One region of the Brevibacillus humidisoli genome, then DNA from elsewhere that is predicted to be linked to it. Evidence: riboswitches for the same ligand, from Rfam matches in the RefSeq annotation. Region 1 holds a riboswitch; the other holds the start of a gene.
What was found. A riboswitch is a leader RNA that binds a small molecule or an ion and turns the genes downstream of it on or off. The one in region 1 is predicted to bind S-adenosylmethionine.

Region 1 (16,193 bases):
CCTGCAGCAATTTGACGAGCTGCCTGACTCATCCGCTCAAGGGGAAGGAGAAGGAGCCTTCGCGTTTGCATGCCTATAATAAAGAAAGCGAGCAGAAGACCTGCGAACGCCGCAAACAAGGGAACCGTATGCGAATTCGGCCGACCCGCGGCAATATCCAACGACTGGGTCGTCATGAGATGGGCCGCCACGAAGAAAACCCAAGGCAGCAGCAGGAGGAGCACCAGGCTAAACAAGAAATACGTACGAACACGAAGCTTTCTCATATGATACGCCCCTCGAAGCGATAACCCACGCCCCAGACGTTGGTCAAATATTGCGGCTGATCCGGATCACGCTCGATCTTCTCTCGAAGACGGCTCAGATGAACGCGAATCGTATGCTTATCGCCGATGCCATCCCAGAATTTCGTAAGCAATTGGTCATAGGTAAAAACCTGTCTGGGATGTTCCGCAAACAATCGGAGCAGCTCATACTCCTTCGGCGTGAGCGAGACGTTGTTTCTATCGACGAACACTTCTCGAGTGGACAAATCGAGCTTGATGCGGCCAAAGTCCAACACCTTTGCCGTGCTTGCTTGCTGCGTGCCAGCGCGTCGTAAAACAGCCTTCACGCGAGCAACGATCTCGCCGGGTGAAGCGGTTTTGACGATATAATCATCGCCGCCAAGTGTCAGTCCGCGAATCTTATCTACATCATCGCTGCGGGCGCTCAAGAACAGGATCGGAACGTCGCTCTCCTGCCGAATGCGCCGACAGAAGTCAAATCCGTTTTGTCCCGGCATCATAATGTCTAGAATGATGCAATGCACCTTGTGTTGCCGAAACGCTGTCCATGCTTGCGACGCGTCGTTGGCAGTTACGACCAGAAAATGGTCATTCTCCAAAAAGTCCCTCAATAGTTCAACGATGTTCTGATCATCGTCCACGACTAAGATTGTAGGTCTTTCATTCACGTTTATCCCGCCTTTTACTACCCCGTCTTCTTTTTCGGGGACTCTCCCTTGCCTACTATCTTTACATGAAATGTATCATCTCTTCCGCGAAAAACAAACGGCTTCGCACATATTTTGACCATTTGTTGATGGTTTTGTGACCTTTTTTGCGCTTGATTTGAGAGATTTCCATGCTATCTTCCTATCAGGTGAGTAGAAGGGGGATTTGTGGATAGGTGATAAACATGGAGCCGCGGGAGTTGAATGACATGAGATTACGGAAAACATTATATGGGCTTTTGGCCTGTGTCAGCATTCTATTTATCCTTTACGCGTTGGTGGACAATTACGTTATCGACCCTGGAGCCGAGAGGTTTGTAGCCCAAAAAACCGGACTGAAGCGCGAGCTTAATCTCCCGGTCTGGTTAACCGTTATGCATGTTCATGTTGCCACTGCCTGCACGGCCTTGGCGGCGGGGCTGCTCAATTTTTCCCATCGCATCTTTGAAAAAAGTCGAACGTTCCATCGAATGAACGGCTACGTTTATTTCGTGTCCGTATTCGTTGTCGTGCTGACGTCCGGATATATGGCACCTTACGCCACGGGAGGAAAAATCAGCAGTATCGGATTTAATACGCTGAATATTTTATGGCTGTTTATAACCATTATGGCATTCGTTCAAATCAAAAAGAAACGGATCATCCAGCATCGGAACTGGATGATCCGAAGTTACGCCTTTTGTTTTACGAACCTGGTTATTCATGGCATCAGGCTTCTTCTACAAGGATTCGGTCTTGTTTACGCTACCAGCTATACAATTGGCGTATACGGCTCCATTGCCCTTCTGCTGGTTATCCCTGAGATTATCATCAGATCGATCGGTCAATTCAGAGAAGTTGACAAGGAGAGATTGATTCAACAGAAGTGAATGGGTGGAGATATCGTGTCTATTTACACAATAGTTCCGACGATTAGCACCGACGCATTAGTGCAGCGTTTGTAGCGTATGGCTGGTACCTCGCGATGAAACGGAAACTGGAAGCACACAAGAAGGTCATGTTGACTAAAGCGTATCGTACAGATTTTCTCTGGTGTACATGTTCTGATCCTGCAATCGAATGAGTACCTTGCCAAAACGGCCACTCTGCCGGACCACCACTTTACCTGATGGATACGTTTGCTCCAAATAGTCTGCAACCGTTTTCCGATTCCGATCATCTACAGGCAGACCGTGATTGCGAAGCCAGGTCATCACTTCCTGCAACGCCGCTTCTCTGGAGACTTCCGTCGTTTTCGTTTCCCGTGAGATAAGCGATTCATAGGAGTATCCTTTGAGATACAGCAGATGGAGCAAATATCCCATTTCAGCGTTTTCCGTCTTGAGGGGCTGATCGGTGACCAACGGCCAGATTTCATTCACCAGACTGTTCTCTATGGAACCCGCGGACATACTGATATAACAAAACTGCCGGGCGCAATGGAGTACCTTCTCCACGCTCTCCCAATTGAGAATGACCGGGCACATCGAGACAAAGACGAGATCAAAGGCATGGCTCCAGCCCCTGGCCTGCACGTCAATATCCTCAAACGGTTCCGGTACAATCTTCACTTTGTCTTCGGCAAAGGTTGCGATGTTCTCTTCCAGCAGTTCCACCAGCGCAAGAGAGGGCTCTACGGCGGTTACATGGGCCCCTCGCTCCGCAAACGGCACCGAAAATACTCCCGAAGCAGCCCCAATGTCTAGAACGGAGGCGTTTTTGAATCGAACACCTTGTCCTTCAAGCCAGTTCATGATTCGTTTGGTTCGTTTCCTTCCCTCTTCATTAAACGATTGCTCGTTGAAAGCCCTGGCCTTATGATCAAAGGCTCTGGCCGGTTCGATACCGGCTTTTTGCATCTTCTTCGCGCTAGTATCGGGATCGTCTTTCCACGCTTTTTCCCAAATGGCTGCATGAAATAACTCATTCATCATCGTTCCTCACTCTTTTCACTATGGTTTATGGAGACTGAACCCCCAATATTACCTGTCATACCTGTCGCAATAATCTTCATCCGTTCCGCCTCCAAGCCTCCATATTCAGTTCATTGTTTATGGCCGCGGCGGCAAATGCGCCCATGGAGGCGGCAGCAATGGCCTGATGCAGCCGCAAAGCCGCATCCCCGGCGCTGTAGACGCCCGGAACATTCGTTTTCCCGAAGTCATCGACGACAACCATTCCCGTTTCCGTGATGTTGCATCCGATGGCTCGTGGCAAGTCCGATCCCGTAACCAGATTCGGTTTAAAAAAGATGCCCCTGCACGGAATGGTCGTTCCGTCTTCGAGAACTACTTGCTGCACAATACCGGCGTCTGAGTCGATGGACCGGATGGGCGATTCGTATACGGGGACGCGATGCCGACGCAGCTCCTCGCGCTGTGTGTCCGTCAGCTCATCGGGGCCGTTCGTGCAGATGGTAAAACGGTTCGTCCATCCAGATATGAGTGGAGCGAAGTGCATGGCATCGCCCCCCTTGGCAATGACGACAAGCGGCTGGTCTCTCAATTCCCAGCCATCGCAATACGGGCAGACGAAGGCGCTTTTTCCATAAACCTCTGCTAATCCAGGAATGTCCAGCGGTCGATCCTTCATTCCGACGGCAAACAGCAGCTTTTTGCTTGTAAAAGTGTTTCCTTGCGCAGTCGTAATTTGAAAATGACCGTCTGTCCCCGCAATCGACACGGCCGTATCCGCCACGAAAGACACGGAGGGATAGGCGCTGATCTCTTCCTTTGCCATTCGCCGAAATTCACTGGGACTTATTCCGTCGCGAGTAAGAAAGCCGTGGGCCTCGCGAGTCACGGCGTTGCGGGGACGGCCTTCATCGATCACCGCCACATTTTTCCTCGCCCGCCCCAACACAAGGGCGGCATTCAACCCTGCCGGGCCTGCGCCAATAATCACTACATCGAGAAGTTGTTTTTCCATATTATTAATACACCTCCACGGATCTACAATATCCATAATTAACGTACAAGAAGTGTATCACTTCTTGTCCACTTCATGGTTGCAACGCTTGTTAGCCTCATCCAGTACTGACTGAATTGTCTGTTCCCGCAAGTATTGATGCAGATGTTGTTCCGCGCCGTCCATCACCTTTTTAACCAGACATTCGCCGTTGCCCAGGCCGTTCCCAATCCGTTCGGCACCTTTCGCTTCGGCTAACAACCGATGCTGCTGCGAATTCAAGTTGGAGCATTCGAACAGATGCTGTCTCCCTTCAATCACTTGAATAACATCAAGAAACGTAATCTCACCGGCCTGTCGCGCAAGCTCGTAACCGCCTTTCACCCCCGGCACAGCACGTACGATTCCATCCTGCCTCAGTTTGGACATGATTTTGGATAAGTAGCTTTCTGAAACGCCGAGCATCGCAGCTAACTCCTTGATTCCGATGTTGTAGCGGCGCTCCGAGTTAGCCAAATGAAGTAAGGCGTGCAGGGCATAATCGGTGCTTTTAGAGAACTGCATGTTTCCCTCCTCGCTGCCTAAGATCATTATTATTATGGAGTTGTAATATCTATAATAGACAATTCGGCTCCAATGTGCAAGGATCGATCGAGAGACAAAATATTTCGGCTCATTCCATCTCTTTCATCAACTGTTTGGCTGTTTCGATAAACGCTCGCGTAGCCGGCGAAACGGTCTCCAGCGAGGTGACGGCGATGGCAATTTCCCGAAAGACCTGCTCATCCAACGATTTGACAACTACCTGGTATTGGCCAGGAGATATCGTCATTTCAGGCAGGATCGTCGCCCCTAATCCGGCTTGTACGAGGGAAACAATAGCCTGGTTGTCCGCCACTTCAAACACAACGTTAGGCTTCAGGCGGTTTTTCTGGAAAAGCTGCTTCACGAGGGCATCACACCCAGCTTTTGGCATTATAAACGGTTCGTTCGCAATTTCTTCCACACGAAGCTGGTCCCTAGCGGCGAGTTCATGCTGTTTCGGCAATACGGCAACCAGTCGATCTTTTACCAACGGTACGGTATCGAACGCGACTTCGGCAGGCAGAGACAGAAAGCCAAGGTCGACAGCAAAACTAGAGATCCAGTTCTGAATCTCCTCATAACCGCCTTCAAACAATTTTATCTTGATCGCAGGATGGTTGGATTGGAATTGTTTCATCATCGAAGGCAACCATCGTGCGGCAACGCTCGGGAATACGCCGACCCTTACAGTGCCGGTCTCCAATCCGGCAATTGCAGCCGCTTCTTGTTTTATTTTCTGCGTCAATTGCAATATATGTTGCACGTAGCTGGACATTCTTTGCCCTTCATCGGTCAAAAGTACTCCTGAACGGCTTCTTTTGAATAGGGTAAACCCAAACTCTGACTCCAATCCCGCAATCGCGTGACTGACAGCTGATTGAGTTAGACCCAAAACTTCGCCGGCTTTTGTAAAGCTGCCCGTCTCCACAATGCTCTGAAACACTTCCAATTGCACCAGTGTCATCTTATCTCACCTTATATATAAATAATTTTCATTTATGATATTATAATGATTCATTTGATTCATATAAAGCTCGGATATAAGATGAATATAAAGGAATTTTCAGCCCGATAAAGGTGAGATGCCTAGATGAGAACATTAGCTTACACGCTGACCGACGTATTTACAGATCGAATATTTGGCGGCAACCAGCTTGCCGTTTTCACGCAACCGCCTGCATTAAGCACGGGAGAAATGCAGGCCATCGCCAGAGAACTGAATCTTTCAGAAACCGTATTCGTATATGAGCCAGATCACGCACGCCATCATAGAAAGCTGAGAATTTTTACCCCCGATATCGAATTGCCGATGGCCGGCCATCCGACGATTGGAACAGCCTATGTTTTGGCAAATGAAGGCTTGATCGAGACGGTGGAAGGAGAGAACGTGTGGGTTTTTGAAGAGGGTGTTGGCGACATTACGGTGATCGTACAGAAAGAAAATGGGCGTATCGGAAAAATCGAGATGTTCCAGCCTACACCCGTCTTTGGGGAAGTATTTCACAATAAACAATCGGCTGCGGAACTGCTTTCGTTAGCGGTTGAAGACATACGCCAGGATTTGCCGATCCAAACCGTGTCGACAGGCGTACCCTTTCTGTTTATTCCTGTTCAATCGCTCGCGGCCATGCGCCGGATCCATTTTAGACCGGATGTTTGGCAGGAGGGATTTGCCACCGATGAGCATACCCGGCATATCTTCGCTTTTGCTGTGGAAACGGAAAACGCGGACTCCGACGTCCACAGTCGAATGTTCGCTCCGGCGATGGGGATCAGAGAAGATCCGGCGACAGGTGGGGCGAGTGGACCCCTTGGAGTCTACCTGGTTGAGCATGGCGTTGTCCCTCCTGCTGTACAAGGCGTATACGAGATTCGCAGCGAGCAAGGGTTGGAAATGGGCAGGCCAAGCCTAATCGATATTACCGTTGTGAAGCATGGTCATGAGTACAAACAAGTGAAAGTTGGCGGAACCAGTGTGAAAGTAGGGGAAGGAAAGCTATATGTATAGGAGGAACTAGGTGAATCTTGACAAGTTGAGTTAGGAAAGGAGTTAAAATGAGTAAATCAATCTTACAAGCATTTATATTTTCAGTGGGCGTGCATGTCTTGATTATTGCTGTATTCATTGGTTATATGGAATATAAAGCCTATGACTACGGGTTTTCTTTCGGAGCAGACGTAACGGGGTTATTGCTTGCGACGGTATCTTTCTTCATGATGCTTATTCTTTTCGTTAAGTGGGTTATTAATAAAGCGAGGTGAATCCATTTTATAAGCACGATATTACCGGCTAAGATATTCCGCTGCATTTGTCAATCGACCTCGATAAAACCGGATCGTAAGTTCATTGATGTTGCGGATTTTATAATCGCGCAGAAACACCTGGAGCGCCGTTTCGAAATCATCGACAAGGTGCATCGGTTTCTGTAACGGTTCAAAGCCTCGGTCCGGTAATTGGTTCCGTCTTCTTCGTGTCAAATACCATCGCCCGCGATCGTATTCGTTCCGTTGGAGAGACGATTTTGTCGCGCGCGGCTGGTCGCGAATATACACATCATGACCGCCTATTATTTCCCGGACCACTAAACGGAAAAACGCCGACTGAACATACGTACAATCAGCGTCATATCAACGTTTGATGGTGCCGGTAGAGGGACTTGAACCCCCACGGTTTCCCTCACGATTTTGAGTCGCGCGCGTCTGCCAATTCCGCCATACCGGCCCAATAATAGAAATAATGAAACAATGGTCGGGAAGACAGGATTTGAACCTGCGACCTCTTGGTCCCGAACCAAGCGCTCTACCAAGCTGAGCCACTTCCCGACTCAAAGAAAATGGCGTGCCCTGAGAGATTCGAACTCCCGACCTTTTGATTCGTAGTCAAACGCTCTATCCAGCTGAGCTAAGGGCACGTATCCATTGTTGTATCTGCTCTCGTATCGAGCAGCATATCAACTGCCGACATTAATAGATCATAACAGCTTTACACCAGAAAGTCAAGAGGTTTTTCCGTTGTGAATCAAAAATGAGCGGCAAAAAATATAGTAGCACTAAACACAAGCAAAATCAATGGTAATAGAAAGGAATAGAGAGACTCTCTTCCTTCACTGCGGAAGAGAGCCGTTGCTCGGATTCTGGTTCTTTTCTGCGTTCCACTGCTTGATCTGCTCCACCATCTGTTTGATTTGGCCGCGTGCTTCCTGATGATCCGGTTCGCTCGCCCAATGTTGGATGAGCTGCGGCATCACCTTTAGCATATGGCTGTAGAGACACCATACCTTGACCATTTCCACCCGCTCCGGAGTCGCTTCGCCTGTCAGCAGTTCGGTAAACTTGTAAACCAGTTCTTCCAGTTCCGGTACGAGCGGCTTGTTCGGCTGATCCACTGCGATTCCTCCCTTCGAATCATTCCAGGCATGATACGCAAGCTCCCCAGATTCTGCAATCCCTCACGTATCCTCACAGTCGCTTACTCCGCCTCATTGTACCACAAACTGGTCGTCTTTACCGAGTGCATCATGCATGTGACTTCCAGCAATCCCCATCAAGTCCGCTTAACCAAAACGGGAACGCTATCCAACAGGCACCCAGAAAGGAGTGTACAGATGGAAGAGAAACAGAAAGCGGAGGAACTGTCGCTGCCCGACTTTGCCGAACTGAACGATCGGCTGATCGTGGAGCACTCCCCCGGCCCATTTTTCCGGATGCGGACCAACCTGGATGAGCAACAGGACGATACGTCAAAAGCTGTCGGAGAGGCTGCTAGACCTTCCGTGGATGTTGCGGCACCTGCCGTAGATACTGTCAGATCATCCCCAGATGCTGCCAAGCCTGCCGAAGATGCTGTCGATTACCCACAAACCAGTGCTACCGAGGAGATGACACAGTACTTCGGGGACGAAGCAGAGTAAGCTCTCTACAGCCTCATCTACGCCGCTGCCTGACCATCAGCTTATTGAACAGCTCTGCCAGGACGGACAAAGAAGGAGTCCGTCGCCAACACGAGCAGATCAGCGGTGAACTCCGGCATTGGGTCTCATTTGGGTACACACTAGGTATGGGAAGTGTACGCACCAGGTATTGAATCAAGAGATATCTATGGCGCCCAACGTCAGAATGGAAAAACTGGCGTGCAGTAGAGACGCAGTAAAAGGGCATGCCCTCATTCCATCTTCTGTACGAGGGCACCGCTTTGTGCCATTTTTCGCCTTGTCAGCCTTTCCGCCACTTGGGCAGATAGGTAAACGCCAGTGCTCCGGCCAGTACGACCCCTTTGACGATATCTTGCGCGTAATAGGGGACGTTGAGCATGGTCAATCCGTTCATCATCACGCCCATCAACACGGCGCCGCAAAACGTTCCAAAGGCGTTGGGCTTGCCCTGACCAAAGATGGAAAACCCGATAAAGGCAGCGGCCACCGCGTCCATCAACAGCGGCGCTCCCGCCATAACCTGACCGGTACCGATCCGGGCAGCCAGCACGATACCGCCCAAAGAAGCAAAAAAGGCTGACAACAGGTAAGCCAACGTCCGGTAGCGGTTCACCGGGATGCCAGAGAGGCGGGCCGCTTCGATATTCCCGCCTGTGACGTAGAGAAACCGGCCGTACCGGGTATAGGTTAAAAAGAGATGAACCAGGACAACCACCACACCCATCAAAATCACCGGTACAGGAATGCCAAACAGCTTGCCTTGTCCAATGAACAAAAAGGACGGAATGATAATGCCTGGAGCGGTACTTCCATCTTCCATCGGCATGTTGTTGTAGATGGAAAACCCTTTTGTATAGCTGAGATGGATCCCCTGAAAGATGTACATCGTGACCAGCGTGGCCAGGATGTCGGGAATCCGCACGCGGACGACCAACAGGGAGTTGACCAGTCCGATCACCAGTCCGACCAGCAATGGCAGCAGGATCGCCACCAACAGTTCCTGCCGGTACCATACCATCAGCGATGCCGACAAGACGGTGGAGACACTGACAATCGAGCCGACAGACAGGTCAAATCCGCCTACAATCAGCGAAAAGGTAACGCCAATCGCAACCAGCGTAACGATCGAGATGGACCGTAGAATATCAGCCAGATTGGCATACGTGAGAAAATTCTCGTTCACAATACTAAAAAAGAGAATGACGGCGGCAATGGCCGCAAGCGATCCATATCGCTGGACAAACGGTGTCAACTTCTGTTTGCCCGAAGCCTTCTTCTCTGCCGCCGTATCAGACGGATCGGATGAGCCGCCGATTACAGACGTTTGCTGTTCAGGATTCGCTTCCATCCGCTTCACCTCCACTTGCATACAACATCACTGTCTCTGGTGTTACCGCTCCACTGATCCACTCGCTCCGCTCCCACTCTTTGACGATTCGTCCATTCTCCATCACCAGCAGACGATCGGCAATCCCCATCGCCTCATCGATCTCACTGGAGAAGTAGACGATTCCCTTTTGTTCGGCGGCTAGTTGATTGATCAGCCGGAAAATATCGCTTTTGGCCCCGATGTCGACCCCTTTGGTCGGCTCGTCAAACATGTAGACCTGTGCATCCCGCAGCAGCCACTTGCCGACGGCCACTTTCTGCTGATTGCCGCCGGACAGCCGGCCGACGAGTTGATCTAACCCCGCCGCCTTGATGCCAAGCCGCTCAACCATTGACGCCGCTCTGCTCGTTTCCGTGCCACGCTGGACGACGCCCGCTGTACAGTACGCTGCCAGATTGGCCAGCGTCAGATTGTCCTTCACCGTTTCCTCCACCAGCACACCGTGCTGTCTCCGTTCTTCCGGCACCAGTACAATCCCGTGCCAGATCGCCTCCATCGGTGTCCGGCAGCTGATCACCCGTCCGCTCAGCCAAACCCGTCCGTCCTCCATGCGATCGGCACCAAACAGGAGACGCGCCGTCTCACTTTTGCCGGCGCCTACCAGGCCAACGACCGCCACCACTTCTCCCGCATGCAGCCTGAGGTCGAATCGCTTCACCTTGTGTCCCGCCCGCAAGCCGCTGACTTCTAGCAAAAGATCTCCCCGCTCAGTCGGCTCCTTGGGGAATTCCTCGGCAAAACGTTTGCCCAACATCGCCGCTACGACCTCGTCCATGTCTGTGTCGCCCACTGTGCGCTGCAGGACATTTTGACCGTCTCGCAGCACCGTGATCCGATCGGCGATGCGAAACACTTCTGACAAGCGGTGGGAAATGTAGACGACGCCGATCCCTCTCTGCTTCAGCCGTCCGATCAAGGCAAACAGCGCCTCCGCTTCTCTAAGACTAAGCGGTGCCGTAGGTTCGTCAAAAATGACAAAGCGCACGTCCTGCGCGACAGCCCGCGCAATCAGCACAAACTGCTTTTCAGCCAAGGTCAACTGTTCTACCTGAGTAGTCAACGGGAGGGAAAAGCCGCATTCATCCACGATGCGCTGTGCTTCCCCCACCAGCCGCCAAGGAGAGACGAACAAACCGGAGCGCGACACCTGCCGATCCAGCAGGATGTTTTCTGCCGTATTGAGGGAAGGAATCAGTCCGGTATCCACTTCCTGCTGTACCAGGTGGATGCCCGCCTGCTTGGCCGCGCGGGGCGTACCGAGGGTGAGCGGCTCACCATCCAGGATGACCGCTCCCGCACTGGCTGTCTGGGCACCTGAGAGAATTTTCATCAGTGTGCTTTTTCCTGCGCCGTTAGCACCGAGCAGGGCATGCACTTCTCCGCCTCTAACCGCAAAATCGACGCCTTGGAGGGCGGCAGCGTCCCCGTACCACTTGGATACCTGTCTCATCTCCAACAGGGAGCTTTTCATCCCACGTCCTCCTTTTTCGGTCAGTCTTGTCATTATGTCAAGCGCTAGTCGCTATTCTTGCTCTCCAGTGTCGACATCCAGGGCGAGATGGCAGCGTCGCTTTTTCCCCAGCCATTGACGTACTTCGGCAATTCGTCCATGTTGATTGGCGTATCCGGCAATTTTTCCTGTTCCACCAGATGAGGATCAAGCGAGAAGTACTTCGGTGTTTTCTCCCCGGCGATTTTTTGGTACAGGAAGCGGGTCTGTACGCGGCCGATATCGGCCGGATCGGTTGCGGCTGATGCTTTCCACGGACTGCCTTCTTCCTGAATCATCTGCAAGTCCTCGTCGGACAGGTCAATCCCGTACACCTTGATTTCTGTCCGTCCGGCTGCCTTGATCGCGCGGGTCGCCCCTTTGGCGAACTCATCCCATGGTGCCCATACGGCAGCGATATCCCCTTTATTGGGATACTTCTTCAGGATCGCTTCCATCTGGGCTTGCGTGTCGAGCGCCGTATTGGCCGTCGCTGAGCCAAAGCGGGCAATCTCCTTGATATTGGGATAACGCTGCAGAAAGATGTTGTAGACACGGTTCCGTTTTTCCATCGGCGCGAATCCGCCAACCCAGATGTAGACGATCTGCCCCTGTCCGTCTATGTCCTGTGCCAGCTTCTTCAGTCCCTGCCAAGCGAGGCCGTAATCATCCTGGTCCATGATTGTGACGCCTTCCACTTTATCAAGATCGTTGTCAAAGGAGACAACCGGGATGCCCGCCTGCACGGCTCGCTCCACTCCAGCCTGCAGCGCTTCCGCCCGACCGTGGTTGATCAGGATGCCGTCTACCTTTTGATTGACAGCCGTGTCCAGATGAGCCGCCATCTTGGCCAGATCGTTGTCCGCATTGTAGACGGTCAGCTCACCGCCAAAACGCTTCACCTGCTCTTCTACCCCTTGTTGATACTGGGATGAGAACGTTCCGATCGAAAACTCACTGATCAGCGCGATCTTGAGCGGCTTGTCGACTGCTGCAGGAATCTCCGCACTGGCGCCAGACGATTCTGTCTCTCCTCCCGATTCGGTAGATGCCGTCTCCGTCGTTGACGAGTCCTGCTGTTGCGGCTCTGTCTGGGTCTGATCTGTCTGGGCTTGCTGCAGCGGCGGCTGTTCATTGGTGCATCCGGCCAGCACGACCACCAGCAGCAAAAGTAGTGTCATCCATTTTTTCAACATGTAGGCTCCCCCTTGTCTGTCTGTGTTCGCAGTGAAACGACCGGAAATGAAAAAACCCCTTTCCCTGAGGAAAGAGGTGGTTCGTACGAGACGCCGCCTCTTATCTCTCAGGATTGCTCCTGCAGGAGTTAGCACCGTGCCGTCTGCTGTGGCGATCACAGCAGGTGCGGTCGGTTGCCGGGCGTCATCGGGCCAGTCCCTCAGCCTGCTCTCGATAAGAGAATAGGGTATTCAATTCCGAGTATTCCACTCTAACATAATTGGTAATAGCAACATCATACAGTCGTTTGTACGCTTCGTCAATCCCTTTTTATTTTGTGAAATCAGAAAATCTTGCATGTTTGCGTCCTAACACCCTACCCTAAAGCCATAAAGAACAGATCCTGCAGTATTGTGCACGAAATGTCGGATGGGTCGATTTCACTCCTGCTATTCTATTGACAAAGGAGGTCATCCAATGGATTTGCTCAAGAACATGAACCAAGCGATCACCTATATCGAGGAAAATCTCGCCAACGAGATCGACTTGAGAGAAGCGGCCAGACTGGCTCTCTGTTCGGAATATCATTTTAAAAGGATGTTTTCCTTCCTCGCCGGCATCACGCTATCGGAATACATCCGCCGCAGACGCCTTACGCTTGCAGCATTTGAGCTTACACACAGCAGCATGAGAATCATCGATATCGCGATCAAATATGGATACAGCTCACCCGACTCGTTTGCCAGAGCGTTTCAAAGTTTGCACGGCGTAACGCCATCAGAAGCCAGAAATAGCGGTCCATCACTAAAAGCATTTCCGCCAATGACCTTCCAGTTGTCAATTAAAGGAGGAAAAGAAATGAACTACCGCATCGAGGAAAAAGGAGCGTTTCGCATCGTTGGCATCAAAAAAAGAGTGCCTATTCTATTCCAGGGGATCAATCCAGAGATTGCTGCTATGTGGAAAACGCTAGATAATAAGACGATCCTTACACTAAAGCAGCTCTCCAATGTGGAGCCTACGGGACTGATTCAAGCATCCACCAACTTTTCGGAGGGCCGAATGGAGGAAAAAGGGGAGTTGGATCATTATATAGGCGTGGCAACGACGAATGTGTGCCCGGACCACCTGGCCCACCTGGAAGTCCCTGCCTCAACATGGGCTGTATTCCAAGCTGTCGGACCATTTCCTGATACGCTGCAGGAGACCTGGGGACGCATCTATGCCGAATGGTTTCCCTCCTCCAGCTACGAACAGATAGAAGGTCCTGAAATCCTGTGGAATGAACACAACGATATCAGCTCACCGACGTTTAAAAGTGAGATCTGGATTCCCGTACTGAAAAGGCGGTAATGGCAGGGCCATTACCGCTTATTTTTTGCATACGGCGACACCCAGGTAATACTTCACATCTCGCCGCGGCGGCTCGATTGTCACGCCCCGCTGATAATAGAGCTCTACTTCCTGAAACGCATGGAACAGTTCCGCAAACTCCGCCTCCGTGAACTGATGGACATGGAACGGTTCGCTGCACGGTTTCCCTCTTCCCTGCCCGAATGGCGACGACAAGACGAGCGTCCCGCCAGGACGGAGCATCTCGTAAAGACTTGCCATAAACCGTTGGTCGTCATCCAGGTGCTCAATGGTTTCAAAACTGACAATCGTATCAAACAATCCCAGCTTCTGCGGCAATTCCGGGTCCAAGGCGTCTGCCGTCTGATAGGTGATCAACGGATGGTTGTACGTCTTGTTGGCATATTGAATCGTCTCCGGATCTACATCGACACCGACGATTTCTGCTGCTTCTTTTTTGCACGTCTTGGCCATCATGTGGGTTCCGTAGCCGACACCGCAGGCAAGATCGAGAACCCGCCCCTCTACATAAGGCGTAGCAAAGTAATAACGGGCCAGATGCTCCAACAAAAGTCCGTTGGTGGGCTTCATCAACTCGGGTATGACTCGTTCACCAGTTAGTTTCAACAACAGCGATCACCAACTTTGTGTAGGATGTGTCCCATGCTCTTTATGGTATCAATTTTTTAGCCAGATTGGTATGTTCACATACTTGAAAGTGTCCCTAGCAGGGTATGCCTAGCGATTCTTCGGCACCGTAGTGCTGAACAGCAGACTGAGCAGAGAGCCGATTGACATCACCAGATACAAAGTAGAGCCGCCGAATCGGTCAAATACCCAACCACCGGCAAACGAACCGATAATCCCTGAGATGCCAAAGAAGATCACGGCCAACGCCGTTTGTCCTGTCGCTCTCCATTCTTCGGGTACGATCTGATACAAGTATTGGATCGATGCCAGATAAAAGACGGCAAACGTAAGCCCGTGCAGCAGTTGCAGATAGACGACCCACTGCGGGTCCGTCACCAGCGAACAGGCCAGGTAGCGCAACACATACACGACGGCAGCGACCTGGATTAACTGCCGTTCTTTCCCCTTGCGCAGCCACCACGCACTGCCGGCAAAAAAAGCCACCTCGCTCATGGAAGCGAGGAACCAGGCCTGCCCCACCATGCCTGTGGTGCCGTCCATACTCTGGATGTATACGCCCAGAAAAACATCATTGGTGCGATGCGGAATGGCAGCAATCAGCACCAGCAAGAAAAACCACAGTGTTTTCGGATAAAACAGGAATTGCTGCAAGCTGGCCAAGGAGACGGGCTTGCCTGCCGCTGGCGCATCGGGAATGGCAAAGGCAAGCAGCAGGGTAATCAGGGCATAACCGAAGAAGAGCACCGCCATACTTCCTATCCCGAACCAATCAAGGACGTATCCGATGAACAGGGAAGCCGTCGCATATCCGATCGCACCAAACATGCGGATCGAGCCGAAGCTGATCTGATGCTGCTGGGCCACTTGGTAGCTGAGACTTTCCGTCAGTGGATCGCTGGGCAGCAGAAAAAAGTAGAGCAGGAGTACAAAGACCAACAGCAGCAGAATGTTGGAAAACTGAAACAGCAGGGTTCCCAGCACGAGGGAAACAGCCAAAACCACGATCACTACTTTTCGGATCGTCCGATACTTGTCACTGATCACTCCCCAAATCGGCTGGGAGATGATGCCGACGAAAGCCCCGACTCCTACCAGAAGGCCGATCTCCGCAGGTGAAATGCCTCGGCCATTGAGGTAAACCGGTAAAAACGAAATAAAAATGGCAAGCAGTGAAAAGTAAAAGTAATTGTATGCACGCAGCGCATAAATCGGTATCATCGCGTTTCCCTTCCTGATCTTCCGTCTTCGTTCACGCTGTGCTTTTGCTTCCGGCAGCGCCAGTACCTATGCCTGCTCTCATCCCTCAACACCAAAAAAACGCATCCGATCCAGCAAGTCGTAAGGAAAAGCTTCCCTGTAGCGGCCTGACTGTCCGGTTGTGGCAGCGGCCTTGCAGAGCGAATTGAGGATCGACTCGTGGACCACTTCCGCCGCCATCTCAAACAGGCGGTTGATCGTCTCCCCGTCTTCTCGCAACAGCTCAACCTGTTCACGCTGGCCCGCTTGCGGATCCTTTTCACCCTGTCGGGACTGATCTGCCCGCTGAGTGGCGATCCTGCGGGCAGTAGAAAAGGCGATCACGATATCGCCGCTGCCGTGGGCTGCATAACTGCCTGTCCTCGCCAACCCGAAGACAGCCCGTTTGGCCAGTCGCTTCAACTGCCGTGCATCAAGCGGCGCATCCGTAGCCAAGGCGATCATAATCGAGCCATCGGGCAGCGGTTCCTCACTGGTGTT
Region 2 (16,193 bases), 320 kb from region 1:
ACTGCGGATCGCCTCCCATACCTGTTCGATCGTCGTTACTTCCAGATAGACGGTTTCCACTGGCAGGCGTGTCTGATCCAGCAACCGCAGGTGCTCCTCTGCCCACGCTACGGGAGCGAGGTGAGTTGATGTTGTCATACTGCTGCCTCCTGGTAAAACGTATTCGCAACTTCCTCAACCAGTGCGGTAAGATCGGCTCCTTCCTTGACCGTTCTGCGCTTCAGGATGAGCGCCTGACCGATCTGAAGCGCCAGGCGTTCTGCTTCGGCGCGGATCTGGGCATCCTCAATCGTGTTCAAATCAGCAACACCCGCCAACCCGATCACCCGGCGCAGCATTTTGCAGCCGGCGTACCCCGCAGCATCCTGCAGCAGGTTTTCCACGTAGTCCTGCCAGAACCCTTCTACGTTGGCACTACGCTCTTTCACCTTTTGATGCCACAGTTTCACGAATTCAGAGACAAACTGCGTCCAGACGTTCTCCACCGTCTCCAGCAGATAACTGCGGTAATCTGCCCGCTTGGCGGGGTCCTGCTGCAGTCCGTGCTGGCCGGCGTAATTGAGCAGCAAGTTGGCAATCACCGCGCCGATATCAAATCCCATCGGGCCATAGTAAGCAAACTCAGGGTCGATCACTTTGGTACTTTGTTCGGTAACAAAAATACTGCCCGTGTGCAGGTCGCCATGCAACAATGCCTCTGCACGAGTCAGAAAGCCAAACTTGAGATGGGCGATTTCCCGCTTGAGCAATACATTGCCCCAGATTGCTTCCACATCGCTGCGAATCAACGGATTGAAGTCATTCGTATCCGCATCTTCATACGGATCAGTGAACACCAAATCCTCCGTTATTTTGCACAATTCGGGATTGATAAAGTTGCCAAGCAGCGCCTTTTTCTCATATGGATGGGCCCCCAAATCAGAGGTAAAAAACAAGGTGTGAGCCAAAAAACGGCCAATATGCTTGGCAAACAACGGGTAGCGGTTCCCCTCAATCAGCCCTTTCCGCATTATGATGTGATCGCTTAGATCCTCCATCACCGTCAAAGCCAGTTCCTCGTCATAATGATAAACTTCCGGCACCAGATCCGGAGCGTATTTGTACTGGATCCTCAACGCTTCACTCTCGATGCGGGCACGATCCAGGGTAAGCGGCCATGATTCACCGACTACTCTCGCATAAGGAAGTGCTTGTTTAACAATAACACTTTTGCCGCCCTTGTTGTCACAAATATGGAACACCAAATTCAGGTTACCGTCTCCGATCTCTCTGCTGACAAGCTCTGCGCCTTGTGCAAACAATCCAGGAAGCGCACGAACGTACTCGACAGCTTCCTGCTCCGATAATGCCCGATAAGCCATCATGCATACCCCTTTCAGATCGATTTGGTCACGTTATGACAATAAAAAAACCTCTTTTCCGGAGAAAAGAGGTTGTGTACGCATCGATTACAATACGTGTCGTCTCCCCCTTATCTTCCAGAATTCTTCGCTTCTGCAGGAATTAGCACCGTGCACGCCACTAGGGCATGTCGGTTGCTGGGTTTCATCGGGCCAGTCCCTCCACCGTCTCTGGATAAGGAATCCATTGTTTCTTCAGTTGTTCTTCCAGAATACCATAGATAATAAATGTATGGCATCTATCTTACACACTCTTGTAAAAGGTGTCAATTGGTTTGATTGCTTCCTGTTTCCTCCTGTCAGTAGCGCCCTTACCCGCAGTGCCCATCTTTTCCTTCTTCTGCACGATGCCCCATGCACATATCCCCTCGGTTACATACCCTGCTCGTAAGGGTGATACCCAAAAAGGAGGGATGTGCAGTGAGCGGAATCTTTAACGGCAATGGCTTCGCATTGGCTCTGGTGCTGTTCATTTTGCTGGTCATTGTCGGGGAAGCCGACGATTAATCTGCTGTCGCATGTTCAGCCCCCCTCTTGTATGAGGGGTTTTTTCGTTTCATCACGTCCGATTGCAGCACGGAAGTTGCAGAGTTACCGATCGGTATCCTGTGCTATGATGGGGAAGAACAGGGGCAGGGGGAAGATCACACAACTTCAGATGAACATGCAGCAGCCCCACGAACGAGAGGAGATTGGAAGATGCCAGGACACGCATTGGTTGTTGGGGGTACCGGCATGTTGGCCGATGTCTGCTTGTGGCTAGAGAGGGAGGACTATCATGTGTCGGTCATTGCCAGAAACCGGGAGAGGTTGGCCGCGCTTGTGGAGCGGGCGGAAAGACCAAACAGCATCACCTCGCTTGTCCTCGATTATACTGATGAGCAAGCTCTGCGCCGTCAACTGCGTACAACAATGGAGAAAAACGGTCCGATCGAACTGGCTGTCGCCTGGATACATTCTAACGCTCCCCGCGCCTTGCCCATATGTATAGAAGAACTGGCAGGGGCAGCGACCAGTTCCTGGAGGCTGTTTCACATCTGCGGCAGCAGAGCATACCGATCCCCGCAGCGTCCCGACCTACCGGAGCATTGTTGCTACCATCAGGTAATCCTGGGGTTTGTGCTGGAAGATAGGGGAAGCCGCTGGCTGACCAACAGTGAGATCGCAGAAGGCGTGATACGGGCGATCTCCTCCGGGAAGCAGGATAGCGTGGTCGGCCAGTTGGAGCCATGGGAAAAAAGACCATCTTGACCGCAAGCCGTCTTGCGGTACCCTACGGGTTGACTACGGAGCGAAAAGCGCTTATGATGTGTGTATCAAACCAGCAGGGGCGCTGCTGGAACCAATCAAATCAAACGGATATGAGAATGCTCTTATCGAGAGAAGGCAGAGGGACTGGCCCGATGAAGCCCGGCAACCGACGCGCTGAAAGTCCAGGCGCGAGACGGTGCTAAATCCTGCAGGTGCTGCAAGGCAGTCCTGAAAGATGAGAGGAGTAAACCAGCATGACTGCCTCCTCCTTCGCGAAGGAGGTTTTTTTGTTAAAAGGAGGACAATCGTTCGTGAGTGGAGATCGAATCCGCGTCACCTATCTGACGCAAGCAAAAGATCTGGATAAAAAAGCGGAAGCTATCGCCGTTGGCATGACCGTTGGTTCCTGGACCGACCTGCCTGCCGCCAAACAAGCTGAGCTGCATCCGTATCTAGGGGAAGCTGTATCTTCCGAGACCTTGGAAGAACTGCCGGATGGACATAAGCGTGGACTCATCCGCATCGACTATCCCGCAGGCAACTTCACGCCTGACATAGCCTCGCTATTGACCGGCGTGTTCGGCAAGCTGTCCATGGACGGCAAGATTAAACTGATCGATATCAAACTGCCCGAATCATTCGTCCAAGCTTTTCCCGGACCGCAGTTTGGCATCGATGGCATTTGCCAAAAACTGGGGGTTCACGACCGGCCGCTGCTGATGAGCATCTTCAAGTCATGTCTGGGACTTCCCTTTGACGACTTGAAAACTCAGTTTCGAGCGCAAGCTCTCGGTGGTGTCGACCTGGTAAAAGACGATGAAATCTTCTTTGTCGACGACAAAGCCCCGTTCCTGGACCGGATCCGGGAATTCGGGAAAATCGCCGATGAAGTGGCACAGCAAACAGGCAAGCCGATCCTCTATGCCGCCAACCTGACCGGCCCCGTCCATGAGCTGAACGAGCGGGCCAAGCGGGCTGTAGAGGCAGGGGCGCAATGCCTGCTGTTTAACGTGTTGGCATATGGGTATGACGCCCTGCATCGTCTCGCCGCCGATCCCGATATCACCATCCCTTTGATGGCGCATCCCGCCCTCGCCGGCGCGTATTACCCGTCGCCTGACTACGGCATTGCGACACCACTGCTGCTGGGCAAACTGATGCGCCTGGCCGGGGCAGACCTTGTTCTCTTCCCGTCCCCATACGGCAGTGTGGCCCTAGACAAGCAGGAAGCCCTACAGGTGGCAGCCAACCTGACAGATAGCGCTGTGCCGGTCAAGCAGGCTTTTCCTGTTCCTTCGGCTGGAATTCACCCTGGACTGGTGCCACAGTTGTACGAAGATTTTGGCCTGCAGCAGGTCGTCAATGCAGGCGGCGGCATCCACGGTCATCCCGGCGGCGCTGCAGATGGCGGACGTGCCTTCCGGGCGGCAATAGATGCTGTCGTAGCTGGTCAGACACTGGACGAAGCGGCCCAATCGTCCCAACCGTTGGCTGCGGCCCTGGCCAAGTGGGGAGGCCCAAGATGAGCAAACAACTGGTACTTTTCTGTGACTTCGACGGCACCATTACCGAAAAGGATAATATCGTCGCCATCATGCGCAAGTTCGCCCCGCCAGAGTGGGAAGGGTTGACCAAGCAGATCCTCAGCCAACAGATTAGCGTCCGTGAAGGGGTGGGTAAGCTGTTCGCGATGCTGCCCTCCTCGCGCAAACAGGAGATCGTCGACTACATCGTTGAGGAAGCCGCGATCCGTCCCGGTTTTGCCGAGTTTGTCCGATTCTGTGAGGAGAAACAGATCGAACTGCTGATCACCAGTGGCGGTATCGACTTTTTTGTCGAACCGATCCTGGCACCGTTTCGACTCAAAAACCAGGTCTATTGCAATGGCAGCGACTTTTCCGGCGAAACGATCACGATTACCTGGCCGCACCATTGTGACGAAAACTGCGACAACGACTGCGGCATGTGCAAGACATCGATTATCCGCCGCTACGATCCGGAGCGCTACTTCCGCGTCGTGATTGGCGACAGCATAACGGATCTGGCCGGAGCCAAAATCGCCGACTTCGTGATTGCCCGCTCGCTGCTGGAGCAGAAATGCGAAGAACTGGGACTGCGGTACCGCCCGTTTGCCACCTTCTACGATGTAATCGAATCATTAAATACGCTTTTAACGGAACAGGAAGTGATCACACCGTGACCATCACACTGGAGCAGCGCATGGATGCGTTTCGCAGGCTTGATGAGGCAAAACTCACCTTTGCCAAACGAGACTGGTTCCCTGGTACCAGCGGCAACTTGTCGATCAAGCTAAGCGGTGAACCGCTGCAGTTTGCGGTAACCGCCAGCGGCAAGGACAAGACAAAACTTTCCCCGGAAGACTATCTGATCGTCGATGGGGACTCGCGCCCGGTCGAGGCGACGTCGTTGAAGCCTTCGGCTGAGACGATGATTCACGCCGTGGTGTATAAAAAAATCCCGACAGCGGGCGCCTGCTTCCACGTTCACACCATAGCCAACAACCTGGTTTCTGAGCTCTACTTTCAAGAGACCGCTTTCTCCATTCAGGGGCAAGAACTGATCAAGGGACTCGGTATCTGGGAGGAAAACGCCCGGATTTCCGTTCCGATTGTTGAGAACTTTGCTGATATTCCTCAACTGGCGGCCGCTATTGAAGAGGTAATCACACCTGAGATACCTGGTGTGCTGATTCGCAACCATGGCATTTACGCCTGGGGAGCCAACGACTTTGAGGCAAAGCGACACCTGGAATCATTTGAGTTTTTGTTTGAATACCATCTGCGCTGGCTGCAGCTGCGCCAGGCAGCAGTGTCAAGATAACTACCACTAATAAGGAGGAAGGAAAATGGCAAAAGTACGTTTTCATGACAACAACGAGTACATCACCGGACAAGAAGTACAAACATTCCTCGATAGCCAGGAAATCATCTACGAACACTGGGGTGTCGACCGGTTGAGCGATCGTCTTCGCGATGACTATGATCTGTCGGACGAAGAGAAAAACCAAATCGTTGAAGCTTTCCGTAAAGAGATTGACGATATCAGTGAACGTCGCGGCTACACCACCGCTGACTTGGTGATGCTTTCCGACAAAACACCCAATCTTGACGAACTATTGGAAAAGTTTAAAGATGAACATCATCATACCGACGATGAAGTTCGTTTCTGCGTCGACGGGCATGGAATCTTTGCGATCAAAGGAAAGGACGGCCGCTACTTTGATGTGGAGCTGGAGCCCGGCGATCTGATCTCCGTTCCGTCCTACTACCGGCACTACTTTACCTTGATGGACGACCGTAAGATCAAAGCGATCCGTCTCTTTATCACCCCGGCCGGCTGGCAGGCGATTTACGAAGAGCCTACAGCGTAAACGGGTCTGGCCACTTGCTGGGATGCGTTAACTGACATGTAACACAAAAAGCGGAGGACCATATGGCGGTCGCTCCGCTTTTTTGTTCTATTTCTTACATCCTTTTGTTCAATTCTTGCATTACTTCATCCCATGGATTTGTATCTTTTGCGATGATGCTGCCTTTTCTTGTAGCTAACGTTACGCCACCACCATCTTCATCTTTTAGGAATACTAGATACTCTTTTCCGGTCTCTACATCTGAGGGCAGGTTAAAGAATGTCCTTTCTTTCGCGCTTCCTTTCAAACTGTTGACAACCTGCACTTCCACCGTTTTGACGTATTTGTTTTCATCAATAACGTGTGTGGGAGTTAAAACAAGAATATGATCGGCAGATTCGATTAAATCTTTATGATTGTTCGGCTTTTCCTTGATATGAAACGTCTTCTCTTTCGCCGCCTTTAACCCTGGCGACCGGGAGATATCTGCTAGCAGGTTGTTTAATTTCTTTCCTGCTGTATACTTCTCATTCCCCTTTAAACCACCCTCGGCAACTTCGATGATGGATTCATCTCCGACGGAGGTGTAAACCGGCCGCGGATATAATTCATTCTCCCAGTATTCAAGAAACAAGAGATACTGACTTCCTATCTGTAAACTCCCTTTCTGCTCGTAAACGTCGATCGATTGTTCGCTAACCCCTTTTAAGCGGTTGTCTACTTTTATCGTATAGACGTAGGTAGCGTCACCCTTAAAGGCATCCGCCTGGGTTACCGTACCAATCACAATATTGTCGGCGTGTTGAACCAAGTCATTTACGTCTTTATATTCGATCAATGTTTCTCCTTCCCTTACAGGATGTTTCGAAACAGGAATTGAACTATCACTGTTCGTGCAACCGCTAGCAACAAAAGCCGCTACAAGAAGCAACAGAGAAATAGTATTTAGCCATTTCATGCAGCATTCCTCCCCATAATCGTTTGAATAAACACACTATTTAAAGTTAATCAATACACTTGCAGTAAATGATTTTTGTCTCTACTGGTTAATTGAGTCACTTCTGATGCACTTCCATACATAACGTCGGACGACCTGCTGGAATGACCTCTCCAACCAAGTGCATGACCCAATTCATGAGTTGAGGTCTTTTTAAAACCACTATCACTTCTGCCGCTTTTATAAACGATATACACATTGACTGGAGAACTTATCTTGTAACTACTCTTTTCTGAGCCGCTATAGATCCATTCGCCCTCATACTTTGTCCCTCCATCATAGGATGTCAGACCCGTATTTGATGTTTTTAAACTCGGCTCCATTTCTTTCAATGTATTGTATGTTCCTCCATAGATCCTGATAACAGAATCAGTTTCGTCATCCTCTCCAGATAGACTAAATCCTGCACTATTCCATTGACTTATGGCATGGCTTACATAACTGGCAAACTTGGAAGTCGAAAACCCGTCTATCGACCCTGACCAAATAGACATGGATTTATATCCCCATCTGTTAATAATATCCTTATCTGAGTACCAATAGTTCAGGGTGCCAAGATCTGCCGCAAACGCAACCGAAGAGAACAAGAATGTAGTTAGCAAACTAACCACCATTACTTTTCCTGTTTTCTTTATCAATTCAATCCCTCCAAAAAATTTTTGTAATCCAATGACGTTACATTTGATTTCATCTGGATGGGGGCAACCCTCCTTTTAGAATTGATTAGCTGCATCAAGCTGACCACAACATTTCATACATTTATTGCGTAAATTTGAATTATTTTCTATATGATTCTGCAAACGCATGTAAAATCCCTTTTTATGTTAGGAATTTTCAAAAAGATGAGCTATCGGTTTCGTCTGTTATCACTTTTTAATCTCATCATCATTTCTTACCTAAATATCGAGACATGGAGGCGCTTATTTTTTGAAGAAAAACAGAGTCTCCACGATACTTGCCCTCAAAAAAACAGCGCCACCGAAAAACGGTGGCGCTGCTTGCTATCGGCTATTGGGCTGCGGTTGTCTGGCCGTGTTCACGATCTCCTGCTGATCCGCTTCCACCGTATCCGCTGGCTGTTGGCGATTAGATGTCCGCAGTGGAATCTCCCGCAAAAACAGCGTCATAACAAAAGCGGAAAAAACCACAAGCGCACCGACAAGAAAGACGGTAGACAAGGAAGCACTCAATGCTTCTCGCATGATCAGCACGATTTGAGCAAACAGCTCCTGAGCAGCCTCTGGCAGCGAACGCCGGATCTGTTCCAACTGCTGCGGGTCCATCAACATCTGTGGATCCTGCAGTTGAGTCAGCCGTTCGGCAACTGCGGGATCGATGGCGCCGCCCTGTTGATCCAGGCCAGCCTCTGTGATGCGATTCTGCATCTCCGTATTCATCCGCTGTCCCATCACGGTCCCCATCAAAGCGACTCCAATCGTCCCGCCAAGCTGTCGGAACAACTGGGAGGAAGCGGTCGCTACGCCCAGCAGTTTGTGCTCTACTGCATTCTGGACCGTAAGCGTAAAGATCGGAAAGGCGATGCCGAGACCCGTACCCACGATAATCATGTTGATCACGGCAATAAGATTGGTTGTCTCCGTACTCATGAAGACCATAGAAGCCATCCCGGCTGTCATGATCAGCAGACCAGCCAGCGCCAATCCTTTATACTTGCCCGTTTTTGTGATGAACTGACCGCTGATCGCGCTGGCAGCCACCATGCTGAGTGTCATCGGCATCATCACAAATCCGGAAGCGGTAGCTGAGGTGCCGATTACTCCCTGAACGAAAAACGGCATATACATGATCGTTCCGAACATGCCTGCCCCCATGGTGAAACCAACCAGGTTTGACAAGGTAAACACACTGTTGCCAAACATCGACAAGGGCAGCACGGGGCTTTTTGCCCGTCTTTCGGCAGCAATAAACAGCACAAGGGCGATCACGGTTGCCAGCAGCAACCCGATGATCTCTGTCGAACCCCAGGCGTACTGACTGCCGCCCATAGAAAAGGCAAGCAGCATCGGCACCATTGTCAGTGTCAACAGCACAGCTCCAAGGTAGTCAACTGCTTCACCCTCATTTCGTGTGACAGAAGGGAACAACGTCCAGATCAGCGCAAAAGCGATCACTCCAAAAGGAAGGAATACCCAGAAAATCCAATGCCAATCCGCATTATCGACAATATAACCTCCCAAGGTGGGGCCAAATACACTGGCCAGACCAAAAACAGCTCCCATCAGCCCCTGCCAGCGCCCGCGCTCACGCGGAGAAAACAGGTCACCGACGGCAGCAAATGCTGTGGACATGATCATCCCTCCACCGAACCCTTGAATCCCGCGATAGATGATCAACTGGATAATCGTCTGTGACAATCCACAGAGAAACGTCCCGATGATAAAGATCCCGATACCAATCAAGATAAACGGTTTCCGACCGTAGATATCGGATAATTTCCCAACCAAAATCGCGGTAATACTGGATGTCAGCATAAAGCTAGTAAACACCCAGCTAAAATACTCCATGCCGCCCAAGTCTGCGATAATCCGCGGCAGAGCAGTTCCCACGATCGTCTGGTTTAAAGCCGCAAACAACATTGCCGCCATAATGGCGACAATAATGGTAATCTTGCGTCGCTGATCCAAATGCTCCATTATCATTTCCCCTTGTCTGTTTGCATATTTTTTAACACCTGCCGATAAATACGGATTAAATGCTGAAGATCCTCATCCGACAGACCGCGGTAAAAGCGTTCCAGCACGATTCGCCGCTGCTCCCTAAGCACCTTCAACAGCTCGCTCCCTTTGTCCGTGATGTTGACGTACACCACTCGCCGATCTTCATCGGAGCGTTTCCGAACGGCGTAGCCACAGACAAGCAGTTTGTCTACCAATGCCGTGACTGCACTCAGCGTAGTGCCGAGCGCTTCAGCCAGATCAGAGACCTTTTGCGGCCCGCGGCACTCCAGCCACTCCAGGATATAAGCCTGAGAAGCGGAAAACTCACGAGTATGCATCTTGTTCCGCTCTACCGTCATCCTTTGAAAGACCTGGCGGAATACCTCATCAAGTTGATCCAAGTAATCCAACGGGGATTCCCCTCTCTAATACGGACAAAAATAAAGGTTCAAAATATGAATAGTTAAGATGCTTAACATTTATAGAGTATAAGTACTTTGCCTATGGATGTCAACAATCTTCTAATTGAAAAAAAGAACCATACATAGTGTATGTATGGTCTACCGTACAACATTCTTTATGTAGACTGTATCTTTTTGTCAAACAACTGTTCCAGCCTGTTGGCCCGTTCACGCAGTCGCCGAACCACAACGGCGAATTCATCCATAATCGCTGCCGTTTCTTCTGTTGCAGCAGCGGTCTCGTCCAACTGGCGCAGCGAAAGTTCTGTTTGCCCGTAAAGTGTCTCCATCCCGGTCGTCAAGGTTGCGGATGATTGCAGCTGACGGGCTGCAATGTTTGCCACTTCGCTCAGCAGCAGGTGGATGTCGTCCACTGCCGATCCGATCATACGCAGTTTTTCCCTCGCTTCTTGTGCAACACTTACTCCTTGTCGGACGACGTTTCTGCTCTCCTGCATATTGGTACGTATCTGATCCAGATCAGCCCGCACCCGTTCGGCTAGTTCTCCGATCGCACTGGCAGCTTGTTCCGCCTGTCGAGCGAGCATCTGAACCTGCTCGGCGACCACCTGAAAGGTGCGTCCTGCCGCACCTGCTCTCGCTGCCTCAATCGAAGCGTTGATCGCGACGACACCCACATTTTTCGCGATCGACGTAATCGCTTGACTGCAGTCAGTGATTTCATCGGTGCGCCCAAACAACCGTTCTGTAAGCGTTGCGGTTTCGGACGACTGATGATCAATCCGGTCAATCACAACCGCGATCCGTTCCACTACTTCCTCTCCGCTCACCGCCTGCTTCTGTACAGTCCCCGCAAAGTCAACGCTGCTGCGAACCGCTTCTCCCACCTTCTCTGCTTCCTCCTGCTGTGCTTGGGAAAGTTGCCGATTTTGCCTCATCACCTGCTGCGATTGCTGACTGCTCGACACAATCTGTTCGCTGCCGGAAGCGATTTGATTGATGGAGACGCGCATCCCTTCTGACATTTCGGTTAACTGTCTGACCACCGTTCCCATCTCCGATACAGTTGCCGACACTTCATGCAAGAGCCGCTCGTTCTGCATTTTCAGCTCAGCGTTGTGGTTCATCTCCTCCTCCGTCTGTTCGATCATCGCGCGCGAGCGGTTGACGAGAGAGATGATCCGCATCATCACAATCAGCATGATCACACTGGCCGTCAGCACATCACCCAGATTTTGCTGCCAGCCTCCCGGTCGCACCAACAACGCTTCAACAGCCGAAGTAACCAGCACCAGTGCAGAGAGAAACAAGATCGGCCCCCGGATGGCATACAGCCCGGCATAGATAACAGGAATAAGCCAGATAAAGTGCACAGAAGCCGGGGAACCGAACAAATAGACGCCAATCCCCACCGTCAGGTAGATTTCCACTGGGAAGATGTAATGAAATAGTCGTCGTAGCCGGGAGATGCGGTACAGCAGCAGGGTGAGACCGAATATCGCATAGGTGACTCCTACAGCCAGCCAATAGCGAGGCCACTCCATCTCCAACAAGCCGTATTGAATGAGGCCAAAACAAAGTCCGTACAGCAAGGTGATCCCGACTGCGCTTACTCTAAGCAGCAGCCGGTTTACATCGTTCATGTTTGACTGCAATACACGTGACCCGTTCATCCTCCATCCCTCCCTAGTCCATCGCATTGGGTAAAAAAGCAAATAGACACAAGTACAGAAAAGAAGCTGGAAATACTCCGTCCCCAGCTTCTCTTCTGATGGTCATGTTGCAAAGCTAACAGCTTGCTGCAGCCAGCGATCAAACCCATCAGAGCATGCAGCGCTCTTTTATTTGTCAGACCACATAACCGTCCGCCTCAATCACCCGATCGGCAATGGTGCGCTTCAGATGGATCGTATTGAGCGGGTTGCGCCGGGTCAGCTTCTTGAGGATGGACAAACGGAGTCGCAAATCGTCCCCATCTTCCATCGCCGCCAACGCTTCCTTGGCCCAAGACTCGATCCGGTCAAATGCATCGTGCACATAGACCGCAGTCAAATCAAGCTTCTGCTGTTCCTTTTCCAGACCGTTTTGCGCCAGTGCTTTCTCCGTACGCTTGACGACGCTGTCCATCGCATACAGTTCGATCAGCATATCAGCGGCAATCGCCAGCAGTTCCTGTTCTTTGGAGATCGCCTGCTGATATTTCATCAGTGCCGACCCGGCCACCATTAGGATTATCTTGCGCGTCATGTCCAACAGATGCTTCTCCACCGCCAATGGCGCCTCTTCGATTTCCTCCGGATAGTAGCTCATCAGCTCTTCCTGCAGACCGGCTGCTGCCTGCATCAGAGGCAGTTCGCCCTTCATCGCTTTTTTCACCAGCATGTCAGGAATCAACAGACGGTTGATTTCATTGGTTCCTTCAAAGATCCGGTTGATGCGGGAGTCACGGTACATGTTCTCAATCTCGTATTCGGACATGAAGCCGTATCCGCCGTGGATTTGTACCCCTTCATCGACACAGTAATCGAGCACTTCCGAACTGAATACTTTGTTGATCGAGCACTCAATGGCGTAATCGGCAATCGCTTTGGCTACCTCCCGTCCGTCGTCCGCCTTTTCTCCCAGCAGCGAAAGAGACGTATCGAACAATCCGACGGTTCTGTAGACAGAGCTTTCTGCCGCGTATATCTTTGCCGCCATGTTGGCCAGCTTGTTTTTGATCAGCGTGAAGTTGGCAATCGGTGTCTTAAACTGTTTCCGCTCCTTGGCATAGGTAGTTGCCAGATGAAGCGCCTGTTTCGCCGAGCCCACCGTGCCAACGGCCAGTTTGTACCGACCCACGTTAAGAATGTTAAAGGCAATGACATGTCCCCTGCCCGGTTCACCCAACAGGTTTTCTACCGGTACCGGCACATCCTCCAGGATGACGGTACGTGTCGAGGAGCCTTTGATCCCCATCTTCTTCTCTTCCGGTCCGAACGAGACACCCGGGAAATCACGCTCAACGATGAAGGCTGTAAACTGTTCGCCATCAATCTTGGCATAGACGACAAACACATCAGCAAAACCGGCGTTCGTGATCCACTGCTTTTCTCCATTGAGAAGGTAGTGCTTGCCGTCCTCCGACAAGCGGGCAGTCGTCTTGGCGCCAAGCGCATCCGAACCGGAGCCCGGTTCTGTCAGACAGTAAGCGGCCAGCCGCTTGCCGGATGCGAGATCAGGGAGATAGCGCCGCTTCTGGTCTTCATTGCCGAAGTAGACGATTGGCAGCGACCCGATCCCCACATGCGCTCCATAGCTGAGGGCAAACCCGCGTGCCAGCGCAAACTTCTCTCCGATCAGCGCCGAGCTGATCTTGTCAAGACCAAGCCCTTCGTATTTTTCCGGTACATCCGCGCCAAGCAGGCCCAGTTGTCCCGCTTCTTTCAGGAGACGTACCGAAATGTCAAACTGGTGCTGCTCGATTTCTTCCAAATGAGGGCGTACCTCTCCGACGACAAAATCTTCTGTCGTCTTGGCAATCATCTTGTGCTCTTCAGTAAACTCTTCAGGCGTAAAAACATCTTCGGGTGATCCGGCATCAATCAGAAAACTGCCGCCTCGTACCAGTTTTTTTGTTTCAGCCATGTTCATCGCTCCTTTTTCATGGTCAGGTCAATCCGCCTTACAGCATTTCAAACACGCCAGCTGCTCCCATGCCACCGCCAATACACATCGTAACCACACCATAGCGTCCACCGCGACGCTTCATCTCGTGAAGCAAGGTGACCGTCAGCTTTGCACCTGTGCATCCGAGAGGGTGACCAAGGGCGATTGCCCCGCCGTTTACATTTACCTTCTCATGATCCAACCCCAACTCGCGGATGACGGCCAGCGACTGTGAAGCGAACGCTTCGTTCAACTCGATCAAATCGATGTCGCCCAATGAGACGCCAGCCATTTTTAGTGCTTTCGGAATCGCCACCACCGGTCCGATACCCATCACATCAGGGTCAACCCCGCCGACCGCAAAAGAACGGAACGCTGCAATGGGCTTCAGGTTGAGGGCTGCTGCTTTTTCTGCAGACATTACGACGACGGCGGCTGCGCCGTCACTTGTCTGCGAGGCGTTGCCTGCTGTGACCGTCCCTTTGACGTGAAACACCGGCTTCAGTTTGGCCAAGCCTTCAAGCGAGGTGTCGTAGCGGACGCCTTCGTCCGTATCGAAGATCGATTCGGTTACGTGAAGCTTTCCAGCTTCGTCCACGTGATGCCGTTTTACTGTGATCGGTACGATTTCTTCACGGAACTTGCCTTCTTTAATCGCTGTCCCTGCCCGCCGGTGACTCTCCAGCGAAAAGGCATCCTGCTCTTCTCGGGTGATATGGTAGCGACTGGCCACCTGTTCGGCTGTGTGTCCCATGCTCATGTAGGCATCGGGCATGGTATCCACCAGTGTCGGGTTCAACGCTACTTTATTGCCGAGCATCGGCACGAGACTCATACTCTCAACTCCGCCGGCGACAATCACATCGGCCCCTCCGACCATGATCTGCTGTGCCGCATAAGCGATCGTCTGCAGTCCTGACGAACAAAAACGATTAATGGTAATGCCCGACACATTGGTCGGCAGTCCGGCTCTTAGCCCGATCAGTCGGGCCATGTTCATCCCCTGTTCCGCTTCCGGAACAGCGTTGCCGATCACCACATCCTCAATCTCTGCCGGATCGAGAGCGGGTAATCGTCGCAGCAGATCTTCGACCACGGCAGCCCCCATATCCACTGGATGGACATCTTTCAAGCTGCCCCGCTTGGCTTTACCGACCGCTGTACGAGAGCCGGCCACAATCACTGCTTCCCTCATCGTCTCTCCTCCCTCTATATGGCGAAATCCTACGTCGAATTCACTTCCTTGCTTTGAGCCAACACTCACACTAATTGCGCAGCGGTTTGTTCTTGGTAACCATATGCTGCATCCGCTGCTGTGTCTTCGGAGTCTTGATCAACTCCATGAAGGCCTGGCGTTCCAGTTCCAAAATATACTGTTCGTTTACTTCCGTTCCCGCCGGAACACTGCCACCTGACATCACGTATGCGATCTTGCTGGCGATCAGCTCATCGTGTTCGCTGATCATGCCGCTGATCTGCATCGCGTGAACATTCTGGCGAAGCGTCGCGTAGCCGGCTTCGCCGATGACCCGGATCTTGCGCGGTTTACGCGGCGCATAGCCTTTTTGGTCCATCTCCAGGACCAACTGTTTGGCATCGTAGAGCAGGTGGTCGCCATTGATGCTGATCCGGTCAGTGGGGCGGAGATACCCTAGTTTGATCGCTTCTTTGCCACTGGTGGAGACTTTGGCCATCGCGATGGTCTCAAACGCACGGGCCACATACGGGAGTGGATCGACCGGCATGCTGCCGCCTTCCGGTACGTTTTCCATCGCACGGAACAGCATTTCCTTGGTACCGCCGCCCCCCGGCAGCAGACCGACGCCTACTTCCACCAGACCGAGATAGGTCTCCGGAGCCGCCTGCACTTGGTCAGCGAGATAACATACTTCCACGCCACCACCCAGCGTCATCCCGAACGGCGCTGCTACCACCGGACGGTTGATGGCTCGAAAGGTATCGCCTATCTTGTGGAAGTTCTTGATCAGCATCTCCAACTCAAACCAGTTTTCATCCTGTGCTTCCATCAGCGCCATCGCCAGGTTCATGCCGACACAGAAGTTTTTCCCCTGATTGCCGATCACCAGGCCGATGAAGTTCTTCTTCACCTCTTCTGCGGCATAGCCAGCCATCTGCAGCACGTCCATCCCAAGCGCGTTGTGCGGTGAAGTAAACTCCAGGCAGGCTACTCCGTCTCCCAGATCAATCAGCGCTGCTCCAGCGTTTTTCTTGATCAGGCGGCCCTGCTCTTTTAACTGGGCCAGGTTGATGATCTCTTTTTTCTCTTCTACGTCTCGATACGCTCCACCGATAGCGAAGGCGGCTGTACGACCTTCCTTTCGCTCATAAAATGAGGTTTTGCCGGTGGCGAGGAGTTCCTCAACAAGTGGCGGCATCGTTTCTCCCTCTTCACGCATCCGGGCGACT

Region 2: linked by a shared signal. The riboswitch ahead of LOK74_RS17080 (2,3-diketo-5-methylthiopentyl-1-phosphate enolase) and the one ahead of LOK74_RS15580 (sugar ABC transporter substrate-binding protein) in region 1 are both predicted to bind S-adenosylmethionine.

Annotation. Positions count from the first base shown of each region.
Region 1 is NZ_CP087263.1:3,155,468-3,171,660, forward strand. Features, by position in the region: gene LOK74_RS15495 (sensor histidine kinase) at 1-266, opposite strand, end outside; gene LOK74_RS15500 (response regulator transcription factor) at 263-955, opposite strand; gene LOK74_RS15505 (DUF2306 domain-containing protein) at 1,204-1,863, shown strand; gene LOK74_RS15515 (class I SAM-dependent methyltransferase) at 1,999-2,907, opposite strand; gene LOK74_RS15520 (NAD(P)/FAD-dependent oxidoreductase) at 2,984-3,901, opposite strand; gene LOK74_RS15525 (RrF2 family transcriptional regulator) at 3,959-4,444, opposite strand; gene LOK74_RS15530 (LysR family transcriptional regulator) at 4,554-5,429, opposite strand; gene LOK74_RS15535 (PhzF family phenazine biosynthesis protein) at 5,556-6,473, shown strand; gene LOK74_RS15540 (hypothetical protein) at 6,521-6,727, shown strand; tRNA gene LOK74_RS15545 (tRNA-Leu) at 7,105-7,187, opposite strand; tRNA gene LOK74_RS15550 (tRNA-Pro) at 7,212-7,288, opposite strand; tRNA gene LOK74_RS15555 (tRNA-Arg) at 7,301-7,377, opposite strand; gene LOK74_RS15560 (DUF2573 family protein) at 7,570-7,851, opposite strand; gene LOK74_RS15565 (hypothetical protein) at 8,071-8,376, shown strand; gene LOK74_RS15570 (ABC transporter permease) at 8,678-9,745, opposite strand; gene LOK74_RS15575 (sugar ABC transporter ATP-binding protein) at 9,729-11,258, opposite strand; gene LOK74_RS15580 (sugar ABC transporter substrate-binding protein) at 11,303-12,472, opposite strand; SAM riboswitch class I at 12,570-12,693, opposite strand; gene LOK74_RS15585 (AraC family transcriptional regulator) at 12,930-13,805, shown strand; gene LOK74_RS15590 (class I SAM-dependent methyltransferase) at 13,824-14,435, opposite strand; gene LOK74_RS15595 (MFS transporter) at 14,544-15,674, opposite strand; gene LOK74_RS15600 (DmpA family aminopeptidase) at 15,753-16,193, opposite strand, start outside.
Region 2 is NZ_CP087263.1:3,477,513-3,493,705, forward strand. Features, by position in the region: gene mtnA (S-methyl-5-thioribose-1-phosphate isomerase) at 1-138, opposite strand, end outside; gene mtnK (S-methyl-5-thioribose kinase) at 135-1,361, opposite strand; SAM riboswitch class I at 1,469-1,582, opposite strand; gene LOK74_RS17070 (YjcZ family sporulation protein) at 1,755-1,907, shown strand; gene LOK74_RS17075 (short-chain dehydrogenase) at 2,100-2,651, shown strand; SAM riboswitch class I at 2,771-2,893, shown strand; gene LOK74_RS17080 (2,3-diketo-5-methylthiopentyl-1-phosphate enolase) at 2,963-4,177, shown strand; gene LOK74_RS17085 (2-hydroxy-3-keto-5-methylthiopentenyl-1-phosphate phosphatase) at 4,174-4,851, shown strand; gene LOK74_RS17090 (methylthioribulose 1-phosphate dehydratase) at 4,848-5,492, shown strand; gene LOK74_RS17095 (cupin domain-containing protein) at 5,518-6,042, shown strand; gene LOK74_RS17100 (hypothetical protein) at 6,137-6,979, opposite strand; gene LOK74_RS17105 (matrixin family metalloprotease) at 7,030-7,656, opposite strand; gene LOK74_RS17110 (MDR family MFS transporter) at 8,020-9,672, opposite strand; gene LOK74_RS17115 (MarR family winged helix-turn-helix transcriptional regulator) at 9,675-10,106, opposite strand; gene LOK74_RS17120 (methyl-accepting chemotaxis protein) at 10,274-11,791, opposite strand; gene LOK74_RS17125 (acyl-CoA dehydrogenase family protein) at 11,967-13,745, opposite strand; gene LOK74_RS17130 (acetyl-CoA C-acetyltransferase) at 13,783-14,961, opposite strand; gene LOK74_RS17135 (3-hydroxyacyl-CoA dehydrogenase/enoyl-CoA hydratase family protein) at 15,032-16,193, opposite strand, start outside.